DNA from 2 places in the Paenibacillus sp. EPM92 genome. Region 2 is predicted to be linked to the other one. Evidence: a T-box and tRNA genes for the amino acid it is inferred to sense, from the RefSeq annotation. Region 2 holds a T-box; the other holds one or more tRNA genes.
What was found. A T-box is a leader RNA that pairs with one kind of tRNA and senses whether it is charged. The one in region 2 lies ahead of JMF85_RS10840 (valine--tRNA ligase), so its partner is inferred to be a tRNA-Val.

Region 1: it encodes a tRNA-Val, which carries the amino acid that the T-box ahead of JMF85_RS10840 (valine--tRNA ligase) is inferred to sense. The anticodon was not compared.

Annotation. Positions count from the first base shown of each region.
Region 1 is NZ_BCPS01000066.1:76,175-86,832, forward strand. It holds partial or broken gene JMF85_RS14255 (bile acid:sodium symporter family protein) at 459-1,396, opposite strand; tRNA gene JMF85_RS14260 (tRNA-Val) at 1,805-1,877, opposite strand; gene JMF85_RS14265 (hypothetical protein) at 2,101-3,039, shown strand; gene JMF85_RS14270 (PilZ domain-containing protein) at 3,036-3,467, opposite strand; gene JMF85_RS14275 (hypothetical protein) at 3,573-3,800, opposite strand; gene JMF85_RS14280 (DUF1811 family protein) at 3,977-4,270, shown strand; gene JMF85_RS14285 (divergent PAP2 family protein) at 4,352-4,867, shown strand; gene JMF85_RS14290 (ATP-binding protein) at 4,836-6,470, opposite strand; gene JMF85_RS14295 (DUF3892 domain-containing protein) at 6,621-6,854, opposite strand; gene JMF85_RS14300 (MBL fold metallo-hydrolase) at 6,969-7,706, opposite strand; gene JMF85_RS14305 (stalk domain-containing protein) at 7,928-8,542, shown strand; gene JMF85_RS14310 (DUF1292 domain-containing protein) at 8,643-8,930, shown strand; gene JMF85_RS14315 (DUF1885 family protein) at 8,987-9,406, opposite strand; gene JMF85_RS14320 (Cof-type HAD-IIB family hydrolase) at 9,554-10,396, shown strand; gene JMF85_RS14325 (aminotransferase class I/II-fold pyridoxal phosphate-dependent enzyme) at 10,461-10,658, opposite strand, start outside.
Region 2 is NZ_BCPS01000054.1:125,238-135,895, reverse strand. It holds gene murC (UDP-N-acetylmuramate--L-alanine ligase) at 16-1,398, opposite strand; gene JMF85_RS10845 (bifunctional folylpolyglutamate synthase/dihydrofolate synthase) at 1,406-2,785, opposite strand; gene JMF85_RS10840 (valine--tRNA ligase) at 2,793-5,462, opposite strand; T-box leader at 5,616-5,891, opposite strand; gene JMF85_RS10835 (LysM peptidoglycan-binding domain-containing protein) at 6,064-7,194, opposite strand; gene JMF85_RS10830 (RluA family pseudouridine synthase) at 7,312-8,187, opposite strand; gene JMF85_RS10825 (hypothetical protein) at 8,184-8,342, opposite strand; gene JMF85_RS10820 (phosphodiester glycosidase family protein) at 8,542-10,134, shown strand; gene hemL (glutamate-1-semialdehyde 2,1-aminomutase) at 10,320-10,658, opposite strand, start outside.

The DNA.
Region 1 (10,658 bases), on a different contig from region 2:
AATATATGAACTCAACCCGTATATGAAAATGTTAGTTTGCCTTTTCTTTTTTTTCTATCCATTTTATGAGGAGCGGCGTTTTCTCATGATACCCCATCCATTTGGTTACACGGACCGTGAAAGAGGCTGTCCCGTTGGTTGGCGAATTCGCCGGGAAGACAGGTGCATGGTCTTGTTGGACTTTGTTTGCAGCTTCTGCAGACCTGATGAAGCGAAGATGCCACGGAAGGAATACATGAAAGAACAAAAAATAAAATGGAATCGAATACCAAACATGCCAGCCTTTTTGAATGAGAAATCCCGCTTTAACTAACAAATACTCCGATAGTAAGGAACAAGATAAACGGATGGAGAAGATGGCGAGGAATATGAGAGACTAGTTCAATGTGCTGGAAATCGGAGGGAATGTAAAAAAAAGCATCCGCCAACCAAGTTGGCGCGATGCTTGATGAGGCGGGCTACTGCTTGTTCTTATCTTCAGTTCTTCTCGCAAACCAGGTGGCCAGCATCGAACCCGACAAGTTGTGCCACACGCTGAACAAGGCGCTAGGCACAGCTGCCAGCGGGCTGAAATGTGCGGCAGCCAAAGCAGCTCCCAGACCCGAGTTCTGCATCCCTGTTTCCAGAGTAACTGCCTTACGCTTGGCCAAATCCATGCCGAACAGCTTGGCAAAGAAATAACCGAGCAGGTAGCCAAGCAAATTGTGGAGGATGACAGCCGCGAAAATGAGCAGTCCGTTGGACATGATTTTCGGCTGGTTCAAGCCTACGACGATGGCGACAATGAGCACGATCGCAATCGTGGAAATGAGCGGCAGCGCTTTGACGCTGGCTTCGGCTTGCTTGCGGAATATAGCTTTCGCAATAATGCCCAGCACGATCGGTAAAATGACGACCTGCAAGATGTCCATAAATAAAGACTTCGCATTAATATCCATCCATTTGCCGGCCAAAAGCGAGATCAAGGCGGGAGTGGCAAATGGCGCGATGATCGTAGAAACCGAAGCGATCGATACGCCAAGCGCTACATCGCCCTTGGCAACGTCATGACGTTGGAGGCGGTACCGCTCGGGCAGCAGCCGACCAAGATGACGCCAACCGCAATTTCCGGAGGAAGGTTCAAGCCGATGGCCAACAAATAGGCGATGGAAGGCATGATCAGGTAGTGTCCGATGACACCGATGGCGACATCCTTAGGCCGGCGAAACACTTCGCGAAAGTCGGCAGCGGAAAGCGTGAGCCCCATACCGAACATGACGATGCCGAGAAGCGGTGAAATCAAGGATTTGTAGCCGGTGAACAGATGTGGAGCAAAGAATCCTAGACATGCAAACAAGATAACCCAAAGCGAAAACGTTTTACCTACAAAATTGCTGACTTTTTCTACTGCGTTCATGCTGTTCTCTCTCCTATTTATTCATGCTGTTAACAAATAGTCATTTTACTACGGTAAGATTCAAATGACAATGAAATAAATAGGCCCGCACGGGTGGTGTGGGCTTATATTACAATGTATGTCCAGCAAGGGGCGACGCGGGCAGACAGATGACGTTCTTATCTGGAGAGGCCTTCGGAACATGCGACTTGATCCCTTATTGAGTTCAATATTTATCGTACCTTCCATGACAATCTCCATTAATGCCCAAAATAATTCAGACAAGGAACGTTTCAGAGCTGGTCTATAATTAATTTAAATACATTTACATATATTCGGCCCCCAAATAGCCCCCAGCTTGTCCAAATAAAGAATGAATGAAGTTCGATAAAAAGCAAAAAACCCTTGCTACACAAGGGTTTTTCCGTATGACCTGTAGTGGGCTCGAACCACTGACCCCCACCCTGTCAAGATGGTGCTCTCCCAGCTGAGCTAACAAGTCATGGATAAAGTTATTTCCTTTTTCTTTCGTGTCTCTCAAGGGGACGATTATTATATTATCAAGATCTTAATATTTTGTCAACACGTCATCCCCATTTTTTTAGAACGTTTAGGATTAGGCCTCGATTAAAGCATATGGCTTACAGGTCTCCTGTCGTATTTTCTCAAAGAGCGGTATGTTATAATATGAACGAGGAGTATGGCCAACGAAAGAGGGGACAATCATGAAGGATTTGCCATGGATGATGCAGTCGCAGTTCGGCGGCGGAGATACTGCGGCAATCGAGAACGAAAGCTTGGACTGGGGAGAGCACGAGTACGGAACTCATCGTTACCATGTGCGCCGTTTGGTGGAGGACTCCATCAGTCTGCTGGCGAAGCCCGAGAAAGCGGTAGTGCTTGGAGCGGGGAATCACGGTGATGTGGATTTGCCGGGGCTGGCGGTGCATTTTCAACAAGTGACCGTGCTCGATACGGAAGATAATATGCTGGAGGAATGGCTGGACAAGACGGGGGGATTGGCACAGAGCCGGCTTCGATCATTGACGCGAGTCGATTATACGTGCCTGGATCAAATTTCGTTCTATGAAAAATTTGAGGAACTGCTGCTGAATGAGTCGTCGGCCGCGGACATCGCCGGATTTTTGCGCGATGCCAGCTTCCAGGTTAACCGCCACGAGGTCGTGCCGCACCTCAAGAAATCGTTCTCGTTTGTCATGTCTTCGGGTGTACATACGCCGTTGTTTTATCCGGATGCGCTGCTGCAGTTCCATGGTTACATGGACCGGTACAACGAAGCGGATATTCGCTCCATCTTAGAAGCGCTTGCCTACTTGCGAAACTCATTGATCACAGGGTACAACAGGCTGCTGCTGTCGTTGGTGAAGCCGGATGGACGGGTGGCGATGTGGACCGATATGATTGTTCTGGATGAGGAGCGGAAGTGGATCGCGGACGAATTGTACGAGGATAGGACGGACGAGGAACGGACGCGCTTCCTGTTCGAGGCGTTTGGCAAGTACGGGCTGGAAGCCGCTGTGTTGGGGCTCAAGGAGCTTCATGACAAACTAAAACCCGACCAGCTGCTGTTTCGCAGTTGGATCGGGCACGCGGATTCGGGGAAACGGTATTTGACAGTCGGTTTATCCGGTAAAGCACGCTAAAAATGCTCAAATTCCGCCGTTTCCTCCGGAGTCAGGAAACTGCAGCCAGGTACGTTAGGGGTTCGGCGGAGCTTGATTGCAAGCTGATTTAACATCCTGGTTAACGCCGATGTGTCGGTGTCGTCCAAGGAAAATTGGATGCAGTACTCATAATGGCCGGGCTCCGGCAAAATGGAGCGCACGATCGGGCCGTACGGCCGGTATTCATGGCCCAGACACATAAACCGGAGTTCGGTCAGCAGACCGGGCTTATCCGGTAAGGGCGCCTGAGTAAAGAAGCGTGCGCCTCCTGCGCTTAAATCGACAAGCGCGGCTTTATATAGCTTGGTTTCCGGATCTAAATCGCCCATTCCGAAGATTTTCACATCGGCGCCGAGCGGAACTGTAAACGTTAGGCGAAAGAAATTTCGCTTGTTATTCGTGCTCATAAGCAGACATTCCTTTGCAAATAAAAATATAGTTACTATCGACTCCTCTAGTATATCGTAGCGTGCTTGTCCATGAATATCCGTCTTAAGCAGTAAAAAGCCGCTCTAATAGAGCGGCAATTCGATACATTGATTCACATGCTTCTTATGCAAAACGGCGTTGTTTCCGATAATTTCAATTCGATCGATTTGATTAAAGTCCGAGGTGCCGGCAGCCGAGGAATGGGATGAATTGCGCTCCAATATGTTGATCAGTTGCGGTATCGCTTTTTGATCGCTGGAAATAAAGCTAACCGGAATTTTTTGGTTCATAAATAACAATTCCGTATTCATAACTTCAAATTCCTCCTTCCTTCTATCGGGTAACTTATTATACCACTTTGCTTCGTTATTTTCGATAAATACTTTGTTACATGGCTTGACAGGATGAGCGATGAATAGACAAAGCTTCGACACAATGAATGGGATTCAGGATAAATGTCTTGGGTCTTTCGGAGGGGATATGCCAAATGAAAAAATTATACAGCCAGATGAGTAGAGAAGAACTGCTGGAAGAAATCCGCTGGATTCAATCTGAAAAGGAGAACGCCGAATTCCCCAGTCAACGTGCGGTTGCCGAACGTAAGCTGTATACGGCACAGGCGTACCTGTTGAATCCGGCTGACTTTCCGCCTGGTTTATACAAGGTCGAGGGGATCCAGCTGCCTTTTGAAGTGGCGTATGTCAACGGAATTATGGCTTGGGGCAAACTGGATAACGATCCGGAGGCAAGTTTTCCGATTTCAATGCTTACACGGTTTTAACTACGGTCTGCCGATTTATTCACGGCTTTCGTTCGCATAGAAAGATACGTCGCGTCTCATCCTAGTGAAGAGGTGATGCGTATGAACCGGGCGTTATGGACGTCCATTGTAGGGGTTGGAGCGGCGCAGCTGTTGAAAATACCTGCGCATTTGCAGGAACGCAGGAGCTGGTCTTGGTCGGATTTGTTTCGGACGGGAGGCATGCCAAGCTCACATGCGGCAGGGGTCGTATCACTTGCCAGCTATCTCGGATTGAAGAAGGGCTTTAGCAGCGATTCGTTCGCTCTGGCAACCCTGCTGAGCTTGATTGTGATGTTCGATGCGATGGGCATTCGCCGCCAGGCCGGCCTGATCGCAATGGAAGTGAACGAGCTCGAAGATACGGTATTCAAGCTGACGCAAGAACACCCCCATCATGCCCACCGAAGACGTGATGCCGAATTGGAAGAGCGCCTCGGTCATATGCCTGCGGAAGTGCTGGGGGGTGCTGTATTGGGAGCCGTTATCGGTTTTCTTAGTTATGTAAGCGAGCCTAGCCGAAATCCCTTCACGGCAGGGCTGGCGTTCACACGGAAATGGTGGTCAGCTCTACGTTAGCTTGGGGGTTTCGCGGCTCATCCGTTTCCGCGGTCGGCAGCGTAATGGTAAACTTTGTTCCCGTCCCGATCAAACTCTCAACCTCAATCGTACCGTCATGATCCTGTACAATTTTATGACAGATGGAAAGCCCGAGGCCCGTGCCTGAATCTTTGGTGGTATAGAACGGAATGAATATTTTGTCCAGCTCGGCCTCGGGGATCCCTTTGCCAGTATCGGCAATTTCGATGACTGCGTAATTTTGCTGCTTATACAGCCGAATAAAGATGTCTCCCTGATCCACCATGGCTTCGAGCGCGTTCTTCATTAAGTTGAGCAGCAGCTGCAGCATTTTGTCCTGATCCATTAGCATGCGAATATCCATTGGATCATATTCGAAGTGAATCTGATGTCCCAACCTGGTCGTTTCCGAGTCGAGCAGCGAGATGACCCGCTCGATGCAGCTTCGGATCGATTGTACGCGGTATTGGGTAACATGGGGCTTGGAAAATTGCAAAAACTCCGCCGTCAGCATGCTCATCCGGGTTATTTCGTCCATAATTAAATCGTACCACGGCTCCACGTTGTAATTCCCCGCTTTGGATAACTGCAAGAAGCCTTTGATCGTCGTCAGAGGATTGCGAATTTCGTGCGCCATCCCGGACGCTAACTCGCCCACTACGCGCAGCTTCTCGCTTCGCAGCATATGCTCCTCGCGCTTTAGCCAGCTTTCCCGTTTCATCATATAGAGATGATGTTCAGCGAAGGACATCAAATCGTCCTTATTCAAGCCGTCTTGCGGATAGCAGGCCATCCCGAAGTTAATTTCGATACCGGTCAATTTCGGAAATTCCGAAGCGAGCAATTGTGTAATCGTATTGATCGTTTGGCGGGTATTGGTATATTCCATCACGATCGCGAATTCATCGCCGCCGTAACGGCTGATTAATGAACTTTCGGGGAACATGATGCGCAGCAGCTGGGCCGCTTCCTTCAAAATGTCGTTGACTCCTTGAAATCCGTTCGTCGTATTGAGTGACTTCAAGTCTTTACAGTCGGCAAGCACAAGAACGATCGGTTTCTTCTGTTTAACGATCATTTCCATTTGATGGTGAAATTCCTGGAAATTATAAAGGCCAGTCAACGGGTCATGCGTGCTGAGATGTTTCTTCTCGTAGGCCAGCAGCTGCTTCTGCAGCTCCATTTCCTTAATGAGCCTTCCGAATATATAAGCCAAAATGAGACAGCTGACCGCTTGAAAAGCGATATCCGTCAAATGGGCAGCAATGAGCGGTCGGTAGGTTAACGAGACGATTACGTAAGCTCCCATCAAGGCGACGTTGAAGAGAAGCGCTGTCGAAAATTTCGAGACCCGATAATACATCTGGCTCATGTGCAGCAAGTAAAGCGGAAGACACCAGCTTGTCGCGCTGATGGCATGTAGAGCGACCAATAACAATAACTGAATGGAAGTGTTTCCGTAATAAGGACGTTTTATGAAGAAGGTCAGCATGTACAGCAGCGTTACCAGGATTAGCAGTGGGATGCTTGCCGTTAGCCCGTAGCCGATCGACCAAGTGCATACAAGAATCGAGTAAATCAGGAAGATCGCATTACCTTTCATTGCGGTACTCCAACTCCCAAATTTTCGCAGATTTTGTTCGTATTAATTGAAATTCTGTATAATTCGATGAAATCCTTCTAAGCGCTGTCAAAATTCAAGTAAAAAAATGACAAGCCGAGAAAAATTCGGCTTGTCGCGGTTGTCCAGTAGTTAGAAGCCGGGCAAGTTGTCCAGGTTGTTGGTCGGGTCTCCGTCAGCGTTCGAACGCAGATGCTCGTCTCCGTCGCGGCCCCGGAAAACGTTGACGCCCGAGATTTGCCCGTTCTTGGCCATGTACTGGGCTTCCTCGTAATCGACGACCTGGCCCGAGGACAATTTCATTTCTACGATATCGCCGTCGCCGTTCTTGCGAACAGCTACGACGTGTTGAGTGGGTTCTTCCATCTATATCGCCTCCTTATGACTAGGATGCTTCAACCAGAGGGAAATTATGCCGAAAAAGGGGAGGACATGCCCGGAGCGAAGCAAACCGATACGCTGGCGCGGTTCGTTTATCGCTTAGAACGTATAACGCTTGAACGGTTCGATAAATCTCATATGTCCCGTTTTCCCTATATAATCTGGCATTTGATCGGAATAATGCATCAGCCAGGTTTTCTGCTGCAAGTCGACCGGCAGCGTGAGCAGCTCCTCCAAACTGGCGTGGACGTGACCCGGCGAATGCAGCTGGCAGTCATGCAGAAAATGATCGCAACCCTTGATGTGCAAGCTCATCAGCAGCTCAAGGTCGAACCTGGCGTCCGCGCTGTAGAACAGACGATCGTTCAGAAGCAGCGAATAGCTTTTCTTCCCGCGAATATGATCGGTCGGAAGCAGCCGGACGGTCAAGTCCGGACGAATGGAGATCGGCGTGTTCTCGGCAAGCGGAATGACATCGAAATAATCGTTCAAGCTCGAAATGCCCTCGTCTTTGTTCTCAAGACCTCCGCGGAGGGAGTGATCCCACAACATATGCTCGATAGAGAAGGGGACGAGAAGCTTGATTCGCCGCTTGAACGTATACAAGCATTGAAAAGCGAGTTCTTCGAGGCCGCCGACATGATCGGCATGGATATGCGTGATCAGGACCGCATCGATTTGATCGAGCGAGATGCCAAGCTCAAACAAGGCTCTTGGTGCGGTGTAGCCGCAATCGATCAATAACGTGAAGTCGTTCAAATAAATCAGCGCATTATTATTATAGAATGTTTTGGCAAACGCGCTTCCTGTGCCTATCATTTGCAGTTGCAGGCTCAATGACGTTCCTCCGCTCAGCTTTTGGCGTTGCAGCCGATATTTTCTATAATCTATCACGCTTTTCAATACGGATTCAAGATAGTTTCGTCACATTTTGCTTAAATTTAACGGTTTGGCTGTCGGTTCTTGACTATTAATAAATTTGGCACAATCTCCGCAACTCTTGCCGGTCTGTAGAGTATAACTTAGCAAATGCACAATAACGATGGAGGTTACTTGCAATGAAGGTACCGCGATTACTGACGATGGTGCTCTCGCTTTCTTTGTTCGGTACGGCAGGAGCTTTCGCCAGTTCCATGTGGGGAGATTTTGAAGGGTATTCGAAAGTGAGATTGATGGTAAATGACAAGGAGAGGTCGTTTGGTTCGGACGAGACACCCTCTTTTTTAATGAAAGGAAGCGCCGTCGTTCCTGCCCGGATCTTGTCTGACACGCTTCAATCGATTGTGAAATGGGATAACGGCAGCCGTACCGTCTCGGTTTACAAGCCCAATGTACATATGTTTGTCGCCAAGAAGGTGGAAGACGATTATTCCATCAAGCAGCCTTTCGGCGGCGTGAAGAAAGGCGATCGCCTTGATTTTGCGGTTTTTTCACAAATTGACAACCTGGATACGTCCATTTACTCCTTCCGCATTTCCATCGTATCGCCGGGCGGCGAACAGGTGAAGGCGCGCGAAGAAGTGGTGGACGGACAGAAGAGCAGCTTTTGGTACACGTGGCCGTTTAACGTGACGTTCACTGAAGCCGGCCAGTATACCGTTCGATTCTCGATCAAACCGAATGCGGACAGCGACTACGTGGTCGTCTCCGAGAAAGCGATTCTATCCGAATAAATATGGCGGTTTTGGACATGCCTTGTTCATTGACTTGGGATCCGAATGCGTGGTACGATACGTGGGAGCAATCAATACAATGAAGAAATGAGGTCTTCCCATGAGCGATCACATTCATGACGCTTCCTGCGACCATGATCACGAGGATGAGATTTTTATCGTGACGGACCAAGACGGTGTCGAACATGAGATGGTAATGGTGTACACCTTTGAAGCCAAAGAACAGGCTTATGCGGTACTTCTCGATCGCAATGATATGGAAGCCGACGGTGTTATATTCCGAATTGAAGAAGAGAACGGCGAGGCGTTCCTTGCCAGTATCGAAGACGAAGAGGAATGGGATCGCGTTGTTGCGATTTACAACGAGATCGTTGAAGAGCAAGAATAATAAATCTTGAACGAAAAACCCTTCTTGTCAGCAAGAAGGGTTTTTCGTTCGGTCCATCATTTGCGAGGGTTGAAGTACATCGTACGTCCGTTAAACAATTGCAGTTCGGCTTTCCACAGCTTGCCCAAGTATTTGCTGAATTCATTGCCCTTGGATTTGTCACCGTGGGTGCAGCCATCCGGCAGCACCATCTGTACGAAGTGTCGTTCGGCATCGCCGTTTTTCTCGGTTCCGACGCCCATCACGATATATTTGTAGAGGGGGTTGGTCCCTTTCAAAAAAAACCATTTGCCTTCGGCTTCCGGTTTTGATTCGATCGTATACGGAAATCCGGCATCGTCGTACTCCCAGCCGAGCTGTTTGCCGGTCAGTGCAAGCTGCTCCCGGTAATGCTCCAGCTGCTGCTTGAGCTCATCCAGAGTTAACGAGGAAATGGACGAGCCTTCCACGAATTTGATATATGCGCTTTGCGCCATGACCCATGCACCTGCCTACTTAATGAACTGGAACGATTTGACTTTTGTCATGCACCATGATCATCATAGCATTAAGAAAAACCAAATACAATACTTGTGACGTGAGCGAAAGTCGCCGCGTAAACAAAGAACAGAGAGGGATTTCCCGTGGATAGGAAGAGGTTTGAAGGTTATTTGCTCGTCACGGATATGGACGGAACGCTGCTGAATGCGCAGAAGGAAATCAGTAAAGAAAACTTGGCCGCCATTGAGCGTTTCGTCGCCCAAGGCGGATTGTTTACGGTAGCGACGGGGCGTATTGTCGAACCGGCGGGTTATTTCGTCAAGCAGCTCCCGGTCAACACGCCCGCGATTTTATATAACGGAGCGGTTATCTACGATTATAGCCGGGAGGAAGCGATTTGGCAGTCCAAGCTGCCGGATGCGGGGAAAGCGGCGCTGCAGCAAGTCGTTGAGGCGTTCCCCGGCATCGGCGCGGAAATTTATGTGCAGGGGGAGCCTTACCCGTATGTGCTGCGCGAGAATGAGTGGACGGCGCGGCATCGACAAATCGAGCGGTTTCCGTACCAGCCGATCGACGATGTGACGAAGGTGCCGCCGGATTGGCTGAAAGTATTATTCGCTTGGGAGCCGGAGCGGCTCGATCAGACGAGCGAGGCGATCGTTCGGCTGACCGAAGCTGCGCAGATCGAATGGGTGCGATCCGACGACCGATATTTTGAGATGCTGGCCAGAGGGGCGACTAAAGGCCACGCATTGGAGCTGTTAACGGATAAAATAGGGATAGCGATGGAACGATGCGTGGCGATCGGCGACCATTTGAACGACTTGGAAATGATCCGCAGGGCAGGGATCGGCGTTGCGGTTGAGAACGCGCACCCGCTGCTTATTGAAGCGGCGAACCGGAAGGGGAAGCATCACCAGGAGCATGCGGTGGCCGATGTGATCGAATGGCTCGAAGCGCAGGCCGAAGCGGAAGCTCGATCGTAAGGCTGTAACCATAAAAAAACGCTTGCCGCGGATCAACCGAAGGCAAGCGTTTTTGACCTGGTCTTTAGAAAATAGCAGGGGTTTCCACGATCACTTTGACGAATTCGATGCTGCGGTCCTCGGGACCTTTAACGGGAAGACCGACCTCGATATGCTCGGTGATATAGTCGATCAAATCCTGCGAAATGACTTCCCCCGGCAGCAAGATCGGGATACCCGGCGGGTACACGTAAATGAACTCGGCGATGATCCGATCGGCCGA
Region 2 (10,658 bases):
CCTCTCTTCGCAGTACTATGAACTTTGCCGTTCTTCCAATGCTTTGGCGAGACCCGCCGCCGCTTTCCAAATGTCCCCCGCGCCCATCGTCAGCACCAAGTCTCCAGGCTGCACCGCATGGGACAAATACGCCTGAACCTCTTCCTTCGTCGGGATGTAACGCACGTTCCGATTGCTGTTCTGCTTAATCAGTTCCACGAGCTTGGCCGAGGTTATGCCTTCGATCTGTTTTTCGCCTGCCGGCGAGTAAATGTCCGTAATAATCACTTCGTCAGCCTCCGGAAACGAGCGGCTGAACTGCTCGAACAAGAAGTACGTGCGCGTATAACGCTGCGGCTGAAACACCGCCACAATGCGCTTGCCCGTCGCCTTCGCCGCTTGAATCGTCGCTTCGATCTCCGTCGGATGATGCGCATAATCGTCGATCACGAGCATGTCGTTCACTTCGCCGAGCACTTGAAAGCGCCGCTTCGCGCCGCGGAACGAAGGAATCGCTTCCGCCACCTGCTCGAACGACAGCCCCGCTTCCATGCAGGTGATCAGCGTGGCGAGCGCGTTATACACGTTATGCTTGCCCGGGACCGACAATCGAATCGTACCGAGCGTCCGGCCGCCGCGCACGACGTCGAACGAAACTTTACGGTCGCCGAGATCGATGTTGCGCGCGACGACGTCCGCTTCCGAATCGATCCCGTACGTGATGACCTCGCTTTGGATGTTCGGCATCATTTCCAGCAAATACGGATCGTCCTTGCAGATGACGGCTTTACCTTGCGGCTTCACTTGGCTAAGAAATTGCGCATACGCTTTTTTCAAATTTTCAAAGTCACCGTCGTAGTTTTCCAAATGATCCGCTTCGATATTGTTCACCAAAGCGATCAAAGGCTGATATTGAAGAAACGATCCGTCGCTCTCGTCCGCTTCGGCCACGACGTAATCGCCTTTACCGGCCTTCGCGTTGCTGCCGACGTTCAGAATTTCCCCCCCGATAATGAAGGTCGGATCTTGCCCGCACTGTTCAAGCACGAGCGCAATCATGGAGGACGTTGTCGTCTTTCCGTGCGCGCCTGCTACGGCAATCCCTTTCTTCGCATTCATCAGCTGCGCGAGCATTTGGGAACGGTGAAGAATCGGAATGTTCAATTCCTCAGCCGCCAGCATTTCCACATTATCTTTGGACAGAGCGGTCGAGTAAACGACGACGTCTGCGCCTTTCACATTTTGCGCTTCGTGCCCGATGAACACTTGCGCTCCCTTGGCTGCGAGCTTTTCCGTAAGCTCGGCTTGCGCCAAATCAGATCCCGAAACTTGGTAGCCCATTTCCAGCATCACTTTGGCAATGGCACTCATACCATACCCGCCGATGCCGATAAAATGGATGTGCTCCGATGTATTCACGCCCGTTTCACCAGCCTTTTTCAGAATCGGATTGATGCTTGATCCAGGAACGTATATCCCCCATCAAATATAACGTACCTGAAACGACGGCCAAGTCGTCTTGTGCCGTCAACTCTTTTGTTCGTTCAAACGCCGTCTTCCAATCCGGTTCGATGATCACTTCCACCTGGTCTCGGCCGAGCTCGGCGAGCATGGTACGGGCGATCGCGGCAAGATCCGCGGCGGACGCTTTTTTATGCCAATTCGGCTCGGTCAAGATAAGGGTATCCACTATTGGTAGTATATGCCTGAAGTAGCCTGAATGATTCTTGCCCGCCAGCATCCCCATCATAAAATGCAGCTTGCGGTACTTGTAAGTGGTCGTCAGCGAAACCGCAAGCGCTTCGGCTCCTTCCGGATTGTGCGCCCCGTCGATGACGATCCGCGGGTTGTCAGACACCTTCTCCAGCCGTCCCGGCCAAGATGTCGTCTTCATCGCCCGATACAAGTCCTCGTCGTCCACGATCAGCGCGTAATACTGGCGCAGCACTTCGAGGGTCATGAGGGCTACGGCCGCGTTTTTAACCTGATGCGGGCCGTTCATCGAGATCGAGACGTTCGGAATGCGCCTGAACAATCCTTCGAAATGAAACGTCTGCTCGCCTTCGACCGAAGCAACCGTCTCCAGGTGAAACTCGCGACCCAGCAAATAAACTTTGCTCTTCTTCTCGGCAGCCTTGTCTTCGATCGCCTGCAGCGCTTCCGGCTGCTCGACGGCGCTGATGACCGGAACTCCGGCCTTGATAATCCCGGCCTTCTCGGCGGCGATCGAGGCGAGCGAGTCCCCGAGGTAGTCCATATGATCGTGCCCGATGTTCGTAATGACGGATACGAGCGGCGATACGATATTCGTCGAATCAAGCCGGCCTCCAAGACCCGTCTCCCAAACAACGAAGTCCGGGTACGCGGTCCGGGCAAAATATTCGATCGCGATGACGGTCGATATTTCGAACATGGAAGGCTGCCCGTATTCGGCGGCGACTTCATCGATCAGCGGTTTAATTTTGTTAACGACCTGCAGCAAATCCTCGTCGCTGATGTTTTCCCCGTTCAATCGAATCCGCTCATGGAACGTTTCGATGTAGGGGGACGTGAACGTCCCCACATCATAGCCGGCTTGCCGGATCGTTTCGGTCAAATACGCGCAGACCGAGCCTTTGCCGTTCGTGCCCGCCACATGAATGAACTTCAAGCGGCGGTGCGGATAATCGAGCAGCTCCATCAGCTTCTCCATACGCTCCAGCCCAAGCTTGATACCCGTCATCGGAATGAAACGGACGATCCAGTCGATCGCTTCCCTCGCGGTGCGGAAGGAACCCTGGATCGGAGCGTTAGCGTCCTTCGTCATCTTACGTTCATCCTTTCAGTTCCGCGATACGAGCCGTCACTTTATCCCGCTTGCCGGAGTAATCGGCCAGCTTCGCTTTTTCTTCTTCAATCACTTTGGCCGGCGCTTTGGCGACAAAGCCTTCGTTCGCAAGTTTTTTCTCAATGCGCTCAACTTCGGCGTGGAGCGTCTGAAGCTCTTTCTCCAGGCGGCTTATTTCCTGGGCAATGTCGATTAATCCGGCCAAAGGCAAGAACAATTCCGCGCCTGTGACGATTCCTGTCATCGCTTTATCCGGCGCGCCCAGCGTGCTGTCGATCGTCAAGACCGACGTATTGCTGAACCGGCGGAGGTACTCTTCGTTTCGCTTCAAAATATGTTCCGTCTCGGCGCCGGTCGGCTTCACTTGCAGCTCGATCTTCTTGCTCATCGGCACGTTCACTTCCGCCCGGATGTTGCGCACCGTCCGGATAATGTCCATCAACAGCTCCATCTCGCGCACCGCATCCGGCGCTTCGAACTTCGCTTCGAACGTCGGCCATGCGGCAAGCGTGATCGTATCGCCTTCATGCGGCAAGTGCTGCCAAATTTCCTCGCTGATGAACGGCATGAACGGATGCAGAAGGCGCTGGGTCCGGTCCAGCACGTAAGCGAGGACAGACTTCGTCGTCTTTTTCGCCGTTTCGTCGTTCCCGTATAAAGACAGCTTGCTGAATTCAATATACCAGTCGCACAAATCGTCCCAGATGAAATTGTACAGCAGCCTGCCCGTTTCGCCGAATTCGTACGCATCGATCAGTCGGGTTACCTCGCGTACCGTCTCATTCAGACGATGCAGGATCCAACGGTCCGCCGTTCCGAGTTGGCCGGTCAAATCGATATCTTCGTATTTGAAATCCCCGAGGTTCATGAGCGCGAAACGCGAAGCGTTCCAAATCTTGTTCGCGAAGTTTCTGGCCTGCTCGACCTTCTCCCAACGGAAGCGAAGATCTTGCCCCGGTGTAGAGCCCGTCGACAGCATGAAGCGCATCGCGTCGGCGCCGTATTTCTCAATGACGTCGAACGGATCGACGCCGTTGCCGAGCGATTTGGACATTTTACGCCCTTCGGCGTCGCGCACAAGTCCGTGAATAAGCACGTCCTTGAACGGAATGCGATCCGTAAATTCAAGACCGCTGAAAATCATCCGCGCCACCCAGAAGTAAATAATATCGTAGCCCGTCACCAGCAGGTCGTTCGGGTAATAACGCTTCATGTCTTCGGTCTGATCCGGCCAGCCCATCGTCGAGAACGGCCACAACGCCGAACTGAACCACGTATCGAGCACATCCTCGTCCTGCTTCATATGCGTGCCGCCGCAATGCGGACAAACCGTGACATCTTCGCGCGCGACAATCAATTCTTTACAGTCGCCGCAATACCAGGCCGGAATCCGGTGACCCCACCACAGCTGACGGGAAATACACCAGTCGCGGACATTCTCGATCCAGTGCAAATAAATTTTCTCGAAACGGTCCGGCACGTAGTTGACGCCTTGCCCGGACTTCTGCGCTTCGACGGCGCGTTCGGCCAGCGGCTTCATCTTCACGAACCACTGCGTCGACAAATACGGCTCTACGACGGCACCGCTGCGCTCGCTGTGTCCGACCTGATGCACGTGCTCCTCGATCTTGATCAGCACGCCGAGCTCCTTCATGTCCGCCACGATCTGCTTGCGGCATTCGAAACGGTCCAGCCCTTGATATTTGCCCGCGTTCTCATTCATCTTGCCGGACTCGTCCATCACGAGCACCTGCGGCAAGCTGTGGCGGTTGCCCACCTCGAAGTCGTTCGGATCGTGCGCCGGCGTAATTTTTACGGCGCCGCTTCCGAACTCTTTCTCGACGTACTCGTCGCCGACGATCGGAATTTCGCGGCCGATAATCGGCAAGACAAGCGTCTTGCCGATCAAGTGCCGATAGCGCTCATCCTCCGGATGCACCGCTACCGCCGTATCGCCGAGCATCGTCTCCGGGCGAGTCGTCGCGACGACGATGAATTCTCCGCTGTCTTTGACCGGATATTTCAGGTGGTACAACGCGCCTTGAACTTCCTTATATTCGACTTCGATGTCCGACAGCGCCGTACGGGCCGCCGGATCCCAGTTGATAATATATTTGCCGCGGTAGATTAAACCTTTCTCATAGAGACGGACGAATACTTCGCGAACCGCCTTGGAAAGCCCTTCGTCCAAAGTAAACCGTTCCCTGGAGTAATCGAGCGACAGGCCCATTTTGGCCCATTGTTCACGGATCGTGCCGGCATAATGCTCCTTCCACTCCCACACTTTCTCGAGAAACTTCTCGCGTCCGAGATCGTATCGGGACAGGCCTTCCTCGCGAAGCTTCTGCTCCACTCTCGTCTGCGTCGCGATTCCCGCGTGGTCGGTGCCCGGGAGCCAGAGCGCATCGTAGCCCTGCATCCGTTTGGCCCGGATGACAATGTCCTGCAGCGTGTTATCCAGCGCGTGTCCGATATGCAGCATCCCCGTCACGTTCGGCGGCGGTATGACGATGCTGTAAGGCTTGGCGTCCGGCCGTTGGCCGGCTTTGAAATACCCGCCCTGCAGCCAATAATCGTACCATTTCTTCTCACTTTCCTTCGGATCGTACGTGGTCGGCATCGACGTTTCCGGTGCCGCTGGTTTCGTTTCTTCCATAACCTTTTCTCTCCTCCAACTGGTTACTGTTCGCTGTATCGGCAAGCTTACGGCTTGAAGCCGCGATTAACGGCCACGCTTTCCTTGTCCGGCAAGGAAACGCGCCTTCGTCAAGGTTGATGCCTTCTATCAACCAAAAAAAGCCTCTCGCCCGTAAAGGACGAAGGCTTTCGCATCCGTGGTACCACCTTTATTCCGCATGAGCCTGCAGGAGCGCGGGATACCCGCATTCCATCGGGATGAAAGCCGCCCATACGGCGCTTAAACAGATAACGGCTGTGACCGGCCGAATCTAAGCCGCATGGCTTTCAATTCGGCAACTCCGGGGCGACTTCGACAGGTACGCATCCTGCGGGAAACCTCTCAGCGTGGTGCCGGTTCCGCTCTCTGAAGGGCTTGCTGCCTACTATTCCCTTTCCACGTTATTACAGCATCTTATGCGTATTATGATAAACAATCGCAACGGCAGAGTCAATACGAGGCCGTGTTTAATACCATCCACTTTCCGGGCCGCGAACCTCCATCCGATCAGTATAACCAAAAAAACGCCCGGACAAGCCTGCTTCAGGCTGTCCGGACGCATTGTTTTGGGCGCGCGCCGTTATTTCGGGATATATACGATTTGTCCGGCGGCCAGCTCGCTATCGCCGAGCCGGTTATGAAGCGCGATTTCCCGCGGACTCACATTGTATTTTTTGGCAATGGTTTCGAGCGTTTCTTCCTTCTGCACGATCACCAGCCGCAGCTTCCGGAACTCCTGCTGCCCCTGCCTGCCCGGGAGCAGGTTTTTCCACTCCACCTTCTCGTCGGCCTGGCTTTGCGCGGCTGCGGCTGCGGCTGCGGCGGCTGCGGCTGCAGCCTCTTCCGCTTCGCGCGCTTCCGACTTCGACGCCGCGTACTGAACGAGCGAAGTGAATCCGAACGGCTTGCCGCTTGCCGGTTGTGCCGGGGCCGGAGACGGCTCGACGGCGGACGAGCCCTTGATGCCGAAGCCCACTTTCACATCTTTCTTTTCCTCCGCAGGTTGCGCAGGTTGCTCATGTTGCTCAAGTTGCTCAAGTTGGGCAGACTCGGGCGCAAGCGCAGGCTCAGCAGCCGCTACGCTCTGCACGGACGCTTTCTCGGACGCCTCCGTTCGGGGTTCCTCCGGCGTCCATCCGTTCTGCCGCTCCTCTTGACGGGACGTAAACGGACTTGCAGGCTCCGCTGCGGAAGAGTGAAGAATCGATGGCTCCCGCTCCGCAACTCTTTCTGCCTGTTCTTCAGCCCATGGTTCAGCCGCAGCCTCACGCTGTGGAACCCGGGCTTCATGTACGAAGACGACCTCTTCTTCCTTCTCGCTCCAGGACCGCTCGCCTTCGGAAGAAGAGAACACTTCCAGACCGTTTAACGATAACACGCCGGTAATATTCAAGCTCCGCTCGGACAGCAGATCGACGTCGAAGTTTTCGATTTCCACCGCGATATCTTCAACGCGTTGCACACGGTTCATCGGCAGCGTAATTTCGACCGGGATCAGATGCTCCAGCGTTTGCGCCTCGCGGCCTTGTTCATCCACATAGGCGCCGGTCAAGAGCAGATTGCCGCGCAGAACGGCTTGTTCTCCTTGAGACAACACTTGAATATGCGGGACAAGCTCGACGCTCTCCAGCTCCTTAATGCCGAGCACGCCCTCACTTAAATGTACACGCTCGTAAATATCGAATCGCAATCCGTTTTGATCAGTTGCCAAGGTTAAGTCCTCCCTTTCGTATGACTTCCTTTTCCCGTAAGAAAAGTAAGATACTAGACCGCATTGTCATATAACAACCTCTACAACATGTATATGGGTTCGGGAGGAGCAGCATGACTACAAATTTTTCAACCGTTCTTGCAGTGCGCCGAAATCGGCAGGCCAAGGCGATGAAACCGCCACGGGCTCATTCGTAAAAGGATGCGGAAAAACCAGCGCTTCCCCGTGCAGCGCTTGACGGCCGATGGCATCCCGCCGCCCGCCGTACAACGCGTCTCCGATCAACGGGTGACCCAAATGACTCAGGTGCACGCGAATTTGGTGCGTCCGCCCCGTTTCGAGCGTCAACCGCACGAGCGCAGCGTCCGGATACGTTTCCAGCCGTTCATATAAGGTGACGGCTGACTCGCCTGTCGGGGAAACCCGGCGACGTGTCGGGTGATGCCGGTCGCGGCCGATCGGCGCGTCGATCCGGCCCTTCGCTTTCGCAAGCCTGCCTTGGACGAAGGCGACGTACGTGCGGCCGATGCTTTTCTCGCGCATCCGGGCGTCAAGAATCGTCTGCACCCAGTCGTACTTGGCAAACAGCACCGGACCGGTCGTGTCTTCGTCCAACCGGTGAATATGCCGCGGACGGCAGAGCTGCCCCTCGGCGGCAAGCCTGGAGGCTGCCGCTTGCAGCAGCGTCCCCTTCTCGCCTTCCGCTGTCGGGTGTACCTTCATCCCGGCAGGCTTATCCGCCACGAAGCAAAAATCGTCTTCATACAAGAACTCGATATCCGTCCACTCGTCCGCTTGAACGTTCGGCTCCTCGGGAAATAACCGCAGCCGCAGCCGGCTGCCCTGCCACAGCAAGCCGCCGTTATGCAGCAAGGTGCGGCTCCACTTCTCACCTATCAAAGCCGAAGCGAGCTGCCTCGCCTGCTCCCTGCCCTGGATATCGCCGGCCGCACGCCATTCGAGCCATTCTCCTTGTCTGCGCAATCCGCTCATGCCGAGTCCTCCCCGCCGCGGACTCTTCGCGGTTTGCTCCTGCGCCGCTGTTCCAGGAAGGCGTAACCGACGATAAGTGCAAGCAGCAGCCCGAATATGCCGAATACGAGCAGCATGTCCAGCGTGATTCCGTAAAAACTGTATTTTTTTAACACATGTGCAGCTCCCGTCCTCGATAAATAGATACCGAAGCTTATTTTACCAAACCGGTTCCCATTATCAAAGCGGTTACACTGCCAATTGTGCCTTCATCTAACTCTAGCAATTGCTGTTAAATGCAGCCTTGATATGATAGAATATTGTAGATTCATAGATAGAATACGGCATTAAGCCTGTTATTAGGAGAGGAATATATTGAAAGGCAGCTTGCAAGCGATCCAACAGTGGAGTTTGATGAAAAGAACGTTGTTTTATATCGCGCTGCTCACTTTTTTGACCTCCAGCTTTTTGTTCCTGACACCGCCTGGCGGAAAAGTGCGCGAATGGATGGCACAGACCGTCATTACGACGCAGCACCGCAGTTGGGCCTGGATTTTCGTGGGCGCGGAACGACGCGATTTGCTAGTGAAGAAGATGCAGGACGATATCGAATTGGCGTCCTTGGAGAAGCAAAATCTGGGGCTCGTCTCCGTTCGCAAAAAAAGCGGGAAAGCGCGTTCCATCGATGAATTGATCAAAGTCGAAGATATTTCCGGCCCGCTCTGGAAAGGTAAAAAAATGTATGTCTACGATCCGACGACGATCAAGATCATGACCCCGAACAAGCCCGGCGAAGGCGAACGAATCACGTCCATGGTTAACCGTACGGGCGCTGTGGCCGGCTTAAACGGCGGCGCCTTCGACGATCCGGAAGGCTTGGGCAACGGTTTTGCCGCACTCGGCATGATCATCTCCGGCGGAGACATCATCTTTACCGATCAGGACGGCTCGATCCCGCAGCACATCGTCGGCTTTACGAAGGAAGGCCATCTGGTCGTCGGGAAATACGACGCCTTCGAATTGCGCGATATGGGCGTATCCGAAGCGGTTTCGTTCTATCCGCGGCTGATCGCTAACGGCAAGCCGATGATCACGAGCGGCGACGGCGGCTGGGGCCGCGCGCCGCGTACCGCCGTCGGGCAGCGTGCCGACGGAACGGTTATCTTCGTCGTTATAGACGGACGTCAAAAGCACAGCGTCGGCGCCACCTTGAAGGAAGTGCAGGATTTGCTGCTGGCGGAAGGCGCCGTTATCGCAGGCAATCTGGACGGAGGGGCCTCCTCAGAGCTTGTAGTCGACGGTCAGCTCGTCACGAAGCCTTCCAGCCGTTACGGCGAACGCCGGCTTCCTTCAGCGTTCCTCGTCTACGACGATCCCGATTCGGTGCAAGCGACGCGCGTCTGGGACGGCATCGACAAGATTGATGCGGGCGGGTCGCACGACCATCCCGACTTCTTGCGCGAGCAGGCGGAGAAGCGGGCGAAGGGCCAGACGACGACCCCCAAACCGGCGACGGAAACGAAGCCGCCTGCGCCTGCGCCGAAGACGGAACCGGCCAAGCCCGATACGAGCGGCAAAGCCCCGGCGAGCAGCGGGACGTCCGGCGAGGCAAAGCCGGGGACGGCGCCAAGCGGCAAGGAGCCGGCAGCTGGCGGCGGCGGTACCGGCTCGGCCGGAAACGGCTCTGGCACGGGCGCTGCGGGCTCTGGCGGCGAGCCGGCGAAGCCCGCAGGCACGCAGGGCCAGACGGGTACGGAGCCCGGCGGGAGCGGTACGGCGCCTAAGCCCGCAGGCGCCGGCGCTGCCCCGTCAACGGACTCGACGCCCGCGCCTTCGGCGGCTAAGCCAATCACGCCCGACGGCGGCGGGACAGCGACCAAGCCGGTGGAAGCCGGCGACGCCGCAACAACGCCGGCAGCGACGCCTGCACCGGCAGCAACGGCTGCAGAGCCTATTAAGACGCCATAAAGTACGATACATAACAGCAAAGCAAAGCCCATCCGGACCTGCGCCGGATGGGCTTTCGTTTGTTCGAACCTATAGCTGCGAAGCCCGGGCGGGAGCCGGGAAGCTCGCTCCGGCCTCTTGCGCTTTCCCCACTCAAGGACTTCAGCGCCTCCTGGTTCCGTTAACCGCGAGTCTCCGCTTTGCGACTATAACCGCTTCAAAGCCTCGCGCTGCGCTTCGATCGTCGCTTCAATATCTTCCTCGCTGTGAGCGGTCGAAACGAACATGCCCTCGAACTGCGACGGCGGAAGACTGACGCCTAAATCGAGCATCGCGGCAAAATAACGGTTGAACCGCTGCAAGTCGGATCGTTTGGCCGTCTCGTAGTCGGTCACCGGTTGGTCCGTGAAGAACGGACATACCATCGAGCCTACCCGGTTGATGGTCAGCGGCACGCCAAGCTCGCGCGCATTCGCGGCGAAGCCTTCCTCCAGCCGTGCGGAACGGCGCTCGAGCTGTTCGTACACGCCCGGCTCGCCCAGCAG